2 regions of the Serratia sp. MMO-28 genome follow, and region 1 is predicted to be linked to the other one. Evidence: predicted binding sites of a transcription regulator. Region 1 holds the regulator's gene; the other holds the start of a gene.
The links. The regulator CRP, encoded in region 1, controls carbon source genes, mostly activating them, when cyclic AMP is high. The targets are predictions, from matches to a motif close to ATGTGANNNNNNTCACAT.

Region 1 (4,865 bases):
ACGCTCAGGTGCGAAAGGATACGCCGCAGGTGGCGTTCCATTTCGGTTATTGGCATATCTGGGTGCAGCTCGGGGAGATGCATGGGGCTCTGGCTGCTGCTTGGGCCGTCATATTCCAGCCGCTGCTGGCAGCTTTGCAGGGCCATTTCGCAGCTTTGCAGATACTCTTGCGCCAGCGCTGGCGTCAAAATGTCGTGTTCGCGCGCCAGAATGGTCAGCGCATTCAGGTGCTCGACAATAAACTGGCTGTGGGTGACCCAGAGCCGCATATCTGCCAGATAATCCGATTCAAACCCCGGCTCCTGCATCGCCTGGTTGAGCGAGGTGAACAGCGCATTGTGTGCCTGATTGACCTGCATTCGCGCGTAGGCCAGCGTAGCCGGGTCCGCTTCCTGTTCTTGTAACAGTAGGCGCAATGCCGTTTGATCGCGCTCCAGCGCCTGATGCGCGTTCTTACGCAGCAGGCCGCTTTGCCACTGTGGCCAAAGCCAGATGGTCCCGCCAAATACCAGCACGCAGCCGATCAGCGTATCGATCAGGCGTGGCACCAAAAAATGGGTGCCATTCAGCGCCAGCAACTGCAGGGTATATACCGCAGTGACGGTAAACCCCATCACCGCCAGCCCGTAGTTTTTGCGTAATATCAGATAGGCCGCCAGGGTGATCGCCAGCATGATGCTCAGCGTCACGTTTTCTGGCAGTTGCAACTGCAAGAGTCCTGCGGCAATCACCAACCCGGCCAGCGTGCCGAGCGCACGGTGCTGGATCCTGACGCGCGTGGCGTTGTAGCCGTTTTGGCTGACCAGCATGATGGTCAGCAGGATCCAATAGGGTTTTGGCAGATTGAAAATCATCCCCAGGCTGCTGCCCACCGCCAGTATGGTCCCCAGCCGGGCGGCATTGCGCAAGGCGTTGGATTTCCATGACAGGTAGCTCACCACCGCAGGCCAGAAGGGTAACCGCGATTGGTTTGCCATCAGATCGCGCCGATACAGCGGGCGTTGGGTGCGTAACAGGCGGGCGATGCGGCTGAAATGGTAAAAGCAGAACTGGCCTACCGGGTTATCGGCATGCTGTGTGGCCACTTTTTCCAGTGCCGCCAGCTCACTCTTCATGCTGAAACGCGTTGAGCGCCGGTGATAGAGAATATCGTTGGCCACGACGCGTAAACGCCCGGCAATCACCTGCGCGTTGCGGCGGATAATCGCTTCGGCCTGGCTCTGCTCGACCAGCTTTTGCACCTCTTCCGGTTGATGCAGGCTGACGGTAATGTGTTCCTGCAGATCGAGTGCCACCTGGAAAGTGCGCTGCAGGCGTTTTTGTTCCTGGCTATTGGCATGAGGCAGGAAGTTAACTTGCTGATACAGCAGGCTGATCATGTCCATCACCTTCTGCTGGCGTTGCAGCAGCGGTGGCAGTGCGGTTTCGGGATCGATATGCTGGGTCAGCAGCGAGTATTTAGCTTCGAAATAGTCCGCCAACTGGATATAGAGCTGGCTCAGGGACTCGCGCATTGGCTGCTCTTTCCACAGTTTGAACCAGAACCAGGTGAACAGCCCGTACCAGAGGGTGCCAACCAGATACAGCAGCGGGGTATGCCAGATCGGTACGTGGCCTGCCATGCTGAGAGAGAAGATGGCCGCGACCAGCGCGGCGGGCAGCAGGCGCGCATGCAGCGGGCTGATTTCACCGCTGACGCCCAGCAACAGCGCCATCGCCAGCATCAGCAGGGGCAACGGAATATGCCACAACAGCGCCTGTTGCAGCAGCAAGCTGCTGAGGGCAAACAGAGAGCCGCCGACGATCAGGCGTTTAAAAAAGCGTTTGTGGGGTGTGTCTAATCCGGCAATGTTGCAGCAGGCAGGCACCAGAGAGAACAGCAGGCCGAGTTGCAGGTTGCCCAGCAGCAGGAAGAAAACCACCGGCAGACACAGCACCAGCGTTTGCCGCAGTGCGTAGTTGACTTCTGGGTGGTAGATCAGGCGCCGCCACATGAGTAATCGGGGGAAGCTAAAAAAGCGGCGTATTGCTACGCCGCTTCTTCAATGATTAACGCGTGCCGTAAACGACAATGGTTTTGCCGTGGGCAGAAATCAGGTTTTGATCTTCGAGCATTTTCAAAATACGACCGACGGTTTCACGTGAGCAACCGACGATTTGACCAATTTCCTGGCGGGTAATCTTGATTTGCATGCCGTCCGGGTGAGTCATGGCATCGGGCTGTTTTGCCAGATTCAGCAAGGTTTGCGCGATGCGGCCGGTAACGTCAAGGAAGGCGAGGTTACCCACTTTCTCTGAGGTGACTTGCAGGCGGTTTGCCATCTGCGCAGACAGGCGCATCAGGATATCCGGGTTAACCTGAATCAACTGGCGGAATTTCTTATAGGAAATTTCAGCCACTTCACAGGCTGTTTTCGCTCTAACCCAGGCACTGCGTTCCTGGCCTTCTTCAAATAATCCAAGTTCACCGATGAAATCCCCCTGATTCAGGTAGGACAGGATCATCTCTTTGCCTTCTTCATCCTTGATCAGCACCGCAACGGAGCCTTTCACAATGTAGTAAAGCGTTTCGGCCTTTTCACCTTGGTGAATCAGCGTACTCTTTGATGGATATTTGTGGATATGGCAATGAGACAGGAACCATTCGAGAGTAGGGTCTGTTTGCGGTTTGCCGAGAACCATTCGCTGTTATCCTCTGTTGTTATCGCTGCCTTGTATCACAGGGGTCAGAGTTCCCTGTAAAACGTGCTTATAGCCTGGTGTAATGTGGGGTGGCTATCAACAGGTTTTGAGGCATGTTATAGAAATACGCTTGTACTCTAGCATATTAACTTGCGTGAAGTGCTGCAAGTTACATTCTGTTAACATGCCAATATAGGGCCCTTTCCTCGGGCATTTCCCTGAAATCGATGACCTGGAAAGAGTTATTGCGGCTCTGTTTGTAGCACAGAGTGAGGCGAGTGTCTTGTGTTGTCTCGCTTCAGCATGATTAGCATCAGGTTCCGTTGCCAGTTTCTATGCGAAAGCGTACCCTGATTTTGAGAAATTAACCGGAGTGTACAAAATGCAGGCAAGAGTTAAGTGGGTGGAAGGGCTGACATTCTTGGGTGAGTCTGCGTCCGGCCATCAGGTGTTGATGGATGGTAACGCGGGCGATAAAGCGCCAAGTCCAATGGAAATGGTCTTGATGTCAGTGGGCGGTTGCAGTGCTATTGACGTCGTGTCTATTTTGCAGAAAGGCCGTAACGATGTCCGTGACTGCGAGGTGAAACTGACCTCGGAGCGCCGTGAAGAAGCACCGCGTCTGTTTACCCATATCAACCTGCATTTTATCGTCACTGGTAAAGGGCTGACCGATAAGATTGTTGAGCGTGCGGTTAACCTGTCGGCCGAGAAATATTGCTCGGTTTCGCTGATGCTGAGCAAAGCGGCCAGCGTTACCCACAGCTTTGAAATTCGTGACGTTGCCTGAGGCTACCAAGGGTAGTGCTGGCAATGGCTGCGTAGTAAATCCAGAAATCGCCGCGCCGTGACGGTCAGCGGTGATTTTTGTGAATACAGGACGCAGTACTGTGCCTGCGGCAGATCGTCGATAGGCAAAGCCACCAGTTCTTGATGTAAATAGAACGGCGTGTTCATGGCCCGCGCGACGATCGTCAAATAATCTGCCTTCAGCACCATATTCAAGCCGCATACCGCTGAATCTGAGCGAATGGGGCGTTGGGACAACTGTTGATAGAAGTTGCCAAGCAGCGTTTGCAGTTGCTGGTAATAACCCATATCGGTTTCCGGCAGCAGCCATTTGGCCTCGTGCAGTTCGTGCAGCGTGGTTGCCTGTGCCAAAGGGTGCCCACGGCGCGCAATAACGCAAAATGGGGCGCTGAACAGCGGTTCGAGCACTAAATCTTGCAGCGGTAATTCAGGGCTGCTCGTGCCGACGGCAAAATCCAACTTGCCAGCCTGCAAGGCGGGCAATAACGTTGAAAGCTGCGCTTCGCGGATCAACAGATTGGCCTGCGGGGTAGAGGCCTTGAAGAGTTCGACCAGTTTCGGCAACAGCGTCACGGCCAGCAGCGAAGAGCAGCCTATCGCCAGGCTGCCTTGCGAACGCTGGTCCAACTGTTGGATCTCCTCAGTGGCGCGCTGTAATTCCTCAATCACTAATTGCACCCGCAGAGCAAAAATGTGGCCGTTTGGCGTCAGCGTCATCCCTTTACTGCCGCGCACAATCAGCTGGGTTTTCAGCGTTTGTTCCAGTTCCTGGATCGAGCGGCTGATCGCCGGTTGAGACTGATCTAACGCGCGTGCCGCGGCACGAATGCTGCCACAGCGTATCACTTGCTGAAAAGCTTTCAGCTGTTGCAATTTTGGTAACTGACGCATGCGTGCCCCCTTCTGCCGAAAAAACGCAGTTTCACCCTGCCGATAGAAAAGAATATCGGCGATGAAAAATTGTTCATTAATGACTTTTTTGTCGTACGTGAGGCGGTGGCATATACCAAGGGGAATAAGGAGGCAGCGCGGTGGCTGGCCGCGCCCGAGAGCGTTATTCGATTTTTTTACCTTCCAGTAGCCGTTGTACTAATGGCGCCATAATCAGCTCCATCGCCAGCCCCATTTTGCCGCCCGGCACCACCAGCGTATTGATGTGAGAGATAAACGACCCCTGTAGCATTGCCAACAGATAGGGGTAATCGATCTGATCCAGGCCACGGAAGTGGATCACCACAAAGCTTTCGTCCAATGAGGGGATGGCCTTGGCGGCAAACGGATTGGAGGTATCGACCGTGGGGACGCGTTGGAAGTTGATATGGGTGCGCGAGAACTGCGGCGTGATGTAGCCGATGTAATCCTCCATCGAACGT
Region 2 (4,865 bases), on a different contig from region 1:
TCAAAGAGTTTGAATATCCGAACGAGATGGGGCCGGGGGTGTACGACATCCATTCACCGAACGTGCCGAGCGTGGAGTGGATCGAGGCGCTGCTGCGCAAAGCGGCGCAGAACATCCCGGCAGAGCGTCTGTGGGTTAACCCGGACTGCGGCCTGAAGACCCGCGGCTGGCCAGAAACCCGGCAGTCGCTGGCCAACATGGTGCTGGCGGCTCAGCGGCTGCGTGAACCGCAAGCCTAATACTCAATGATGTACTAGAGAGTTTTTCCAAGGGCGCTTCGGTGCCCTTTTGCTGTTTAGAACGGCAATACGCGCGAAAACTCCCCGGAAGGCGTGTTCCCCAAGGTTGCGTTACAAAAACAGCAATCAGCGCTTGAATCAAAGCTAGCCAGTGAACTGATTGCCAAGCAAAAAAACACCCTGCACCCAAGCTTGAAAGAGTATCAACGTCCCGTGCTGATGTGGCAGACCGAAAAATTTACCATCCGCATCGACCAACTGAACAATGGCAAGTATCGCTATGCCTCTTGGGCAAAGGGAAATCCGATAAGTGAAAAACCGGATCTGGTGCTGAAAAATGGCGAGGTAAAATTCAATGGCAGTGGTGGCAATCACACGTTTCAATTTCAAAGCGGCCCCTACCTATATGAATGCCAGGTAACGGTGTTAGGTACCCGTGATAGTCCGCCGGGTGTGCTGCTGGTGTATAAAAGTGGGACATTAATCGTGCAACAGCCGGTGCTCAAAGTGCAATAGCGTTACTGAGTGCAGGTGTCATATCAAGCGCATGTGAGGTAGCACCACAAAGTAAATCAGGGGCGAAGGTGCCCCTGACAATTATTTCACACCCACCACACCGTGCTGGATAAACCAACTGAGCATGCGTTGCCAGCCGTCGGCAGAGGCCTCGGCGTGATAGCTTGGGCGGTAATCGGCATGGAACGCATGCCCCGCCTCGGGGTAAACCACGATCTCGGCATCGGCGTTGGCTGCGCGGATCGCTTGGCGCATGCTTTCCACCGTTTCCAGCGGAATACTGCTATCCTGGCCGCCATACAGGCCGAGCACCGGTGCGGAAAGATGCGTTGCGATATCTACCGGGTGCTTTGGTGAGTTCAGGGTTTTATCCCCCACCAGTTTACCGTACCAGGCTACCGCGGCTTTCAACTGCGGATTATGTGCGGCATACAACCAGGTGATGCGCCCGCCCCAGCAGAAACCGGTGATCGCCAGTTTGTTGGCATCGCCGCCGTGTCGCGTTGCCCAGTGGGCAGCATGATCCAGATCGGCCAGCACTTGCTTGTCTGGCACTTTGCTGACCAGATTTTGCAGAAGATCGCTGATTTCGCTGTAATCCTTGGCATCCCCTTGGCGGAAATAGAGTTCCGGGGCAATCGCCAGATAGCCCTGCTTCGCCAGGCGGCGGCACAGATCCTGAATATGTTCATGCACGCCGAAAATCTCCTGCACCACCAAAATCACCGGAAGTGGCCCGGGGTGATCGGCAGGTTTGGCGATATACGCCGGGAGATCGTCGCCCTGTGAAGGAATGGTGGTTTCCCCGGTATGGATGCCCTGATGGTCGGTTTGCATCGTCGATGCGGCTGGCGGTGTCACCGCCGGGGCAAATCCCCCCTGAGCCTGCTTTAGTATCATCTCTTGTTCGGTTTTCATTGCGGTCTCCATGCAATCAATAGAGAAAAGCTCGGGAAGGGTTAACTATAGGAAAGATTACCGCTTATTGGCACCTTGTGGAGCATTTTCAGACAAGGTGATAAAAAACGGCAAATTATCCGGCGTTATCACATTTTCACTGTTTCTTTATCATGCTATGTCGGGTTTTCGCCTGTGTTTTGGTCATCAAGATGGTAGACGTGTTGCGGTGCTTTATCGGCGGCAGAATCGGTGATCAGCTGCAAGGCCAGCCGAGGGGGTATTCGCTAAACTGAGCCGATCGCTCAACGTATCTTGACCAATATGTGATTTTTATCACGAAAAAATTGTAATTTAATTTTCGTTTCTTATTTAATGGTGAATTAATTCACAAAAATAGCCGGAGATTTTCAGTAGAGTATTTTTTTGTTCCTCCCAATCAACAGGATCCAAGAGGAGTCTTCTATGTCTCAATCTGACGTTTTCCACCTCGGCCTCACTAAAAACGATTTACACGGGGCTACGCTTGCCATCGTCCCTGGTGATCCACAGCGCGTAGAGAAAATTGCCAAGCTGATGGAAAACCCGGTGCACCTGGCAACACATCGCGAATTTACTTCATGGCGTGCAGAGCTGGATGGCAAAGCGATCATCGTCTGTTCTACCGGTATTGGTGGCCCATCGACGTCGATCGCGGTTGAAGAACTGGCGCAGCTTGGTATTCGCACTTTCTTACGTATCGGTACCACCGGTGCCATTCAGGCCCACATCAACGTGGGTGATGTGCTGGTGACCACGGCGGCAGTGCGCCTCGACGGTGCCAGCCTGCACTTTGCGCCGCTGGAGTTCCCGGCGGTGGCCGACTTTGACTGCACCACGGCGCTGGTCGCCGCTGCCAAGGCCAGCGGTGCCACGACCCATATTGGCGTTACCGCCTCTTCCGACACTTTCTACCCTGGTCAGGAGCGTTACGATACCTATTCCGGCCGGGTGGTCAGCCGTTTCAAAGGCTCAATGGCGGAGTGGCAGGCCATGGGCGTGATGAACTATGAAATGGAGTCCGCCACCCTGCTGACCATGTGCGCCAGCCAGGGCCTGCGTGCTGGGATGGTGGCGGGAGTGATCGTCAACCGTACCCAGCAGGAGATCCCTGACGCGGAAACCATGAAGAAAACCGAAAGCCAGGCCGTGCAGATTGTGGTTGAGGCCGCCCGTCACCTGTTGTAACCCTTTGCCCATTCCGGGCCGTTGCACGGCCCGTTTTTCCATCCTGCAGTAATCTGTTACGGTAGGGGCCACTTGCGTCTCGAATCCGGCTGTTTTTGCGCTGGTACCTGTGATGACATTTTCCCAAGATAATCGCTATAAGGATGCCTATGACCGCTCAGACCCTGCTTCATCCTTCATTGGCCCCGCTTGACGGTGGTATCAACTTCCGCGATCTCGGCGGTAACCGCGTGGCGGATGGCCGCCGTATCAAGCCTGGTTTGTTGTTCCGTTCCGGCTCACTGGAGCGCCTGACCGAAAGCGACTGCGCCTTTCTGGCTGGCGTGCCGGTACGTTCGGTGCTTGATTACCGTGATGCCGATGAAGTGCAGGCTAAGCCGGATGTGCTGTGGCAGGGGGCGGATTACCACAACTTCCCGGCGAACCCGCTCAGCAATGAAGTGAATGCCAACCTGGAAAAACTCACCAGTGAAACGCTGGCCGGGTTCAATGCCCAGGCGTTTATGTTGGAACTGTACCGTCGCCTGCCGTTTAACAATGCGGCATACCGTCAACTGACACAATTACTGATCACGCCGCAGCCAGGGGCGATTGTGCAACACTGTGCGGTGGGCAAAGATCGTACCGGAGTGGGGGCGGCGTTGGTGCTGCTGGCGCTGGGGGCGGATGAGGCTACGGTGGTTGAAGATTATCTGCTGACCGAAACCACGCTGGCGGCTTTTCGTGAACATATGCTGGAGCAGCTCTCACGGCGTTTGAATACGGCCGCGTTGGCGCAATTTGCTCAGGTACTGAGTGCGCGCGAAGAGTATCTGATGGCGGCGCTGGGTTGCATTCGCGAGCAGTATGGTTCTGCCGATCGTTGGTTGGAAAGTGAATATGGGCTGGGGCAACACCAGCGTGAACAACTGCAAGCATTCTATCTGGAACAGTAATAACGGCATGTTTAGCCAGGGTTTAACCAAGGCGGGCTGGCATTGCGTATCCTTGGAGCTGGATTTTTTCTCTAAAGGAGCCTGCTATTGAGCCTCAATGATATTGTCTATTGGGTCAGCGACGTTGTGCGACAGCACGAAGGCTGGGCCATTCCGATTATCTTCTTTCTGGCCTTCGGTGAATCACTGGCTTTCATCTCGCTCTTATTGCCTGCCACGGTCATTCTGCTGGCGTTGGGGGCTTTGATCGGTGAGAGCGGCATTGCCTTCTGGCCGATTTGGGCCGCCGCCGCCGCGGGGGCATTTTTGGGTGACTGGCTTTCCTATTGGGTGGGTTATCACTATCAGGATCGCGTTGCTCATATGTGGCCGCTGTCGCGTAATCCACAACTGCTGGTGCGTGGCCATGCGTTTTTTGAACGCTGGGGCGTGCTGGGCATCTTTTTTGGCCGTTTCTTTGGCCCACTGCGCGCGGTAGTGCCGCTGGTGGGCGGGATCTGCGGGATGCCGCAAGCGTCTTTCCAGATTGCCAATATTACTTCGGCGATGATTTGGGCATTCGGTATCCTCGCGCCGGGCGTCTACGGCATTAAATGGCTTAGCCAGTGGATGGGGTAGGCGCGTTAAGTGAGTGCTCCCCTGCTGTTGCAGGGGAGTGACAATATTTCGGCATCTATACCCTTCATACTTCAAGTTGCTTGGGTGTTGGCTGCGTTACTCGGCCCATATTGGGCCTCGCCCCTTCGGGGCCGCTGCAAGCAGCGTTCAAATCTGCTTGCGCAGATTTGTCACTCACCCTAGTCACTTACTTGAGTAAGCTCCTAGGGATTCATTCAGTTGCCGCCTACAAGCAACTCGAATTATTTTGGGTATATTGTGAGTTCGCATTACGTTATTTATTAACGTTTGCAGATAGAGTGAGAATGCGATCACGAATTTGTCGTTAATTTGCTTTTTTTACTTCCCTTATTTTTCTGAGATGTTAATTTTTCATCAAGTGGATTGTTACTGTTAATAAACAGGCAAAACCCAAACCTTCTTGACATAAATG

Region 2: udp (uridine phosphorylase) is a predicted target of CRP. The motif match lies at 1,977-1,994, and genes of this name have one in related genera.

Annotation. Positions count from the first base shown of each region.
Region 1 is NZ_JBBCVB010000020.1:46,875-51,739, reverse strand. It holds gene WG891_RS17730 (YccS/YhfK family putative transporter) at 1-1,994, opposite strand, end outside; gene crp (cAMP-activated global transcriptional regulator CRP) at 2,050-2,682, opposite strand; gene WG891_RS17720 (OsmC family protein) at 3,065-3,472, shown strand; gene WG891_RS17715 (LysR substrate-binding domain-containing protein) at 3,475-4,383, opposite strand; gene WG891_RS17710 (phosphoribulokinase) at 4,547-4,865, opposite strand, start outside.
Region 2 is NZ_JBBCVB010000013.1:124,434-129,298, forward strand. It holds gene metE (5-methyltetrahydropteroyltriglutamate--homocysteine S-methyltransferase) at 1-239, shown strand, start outside; gene WG891_RS13490 (hypothetical protein) at 333-755, shown strand; gene WG891_RS13495 (dienelactone hydrolase family protein) at 837-1,673, opposite strand; gene udp (uridine phosphorylase) at 2,118-2,879, shown strand; gene WG891_RS13505 (tyrosine-protein phosphatase) at 3,029-3,814, shown strand; gene WG891_RS13510 (DedA family protein) at 3,902-4,432, shown strand.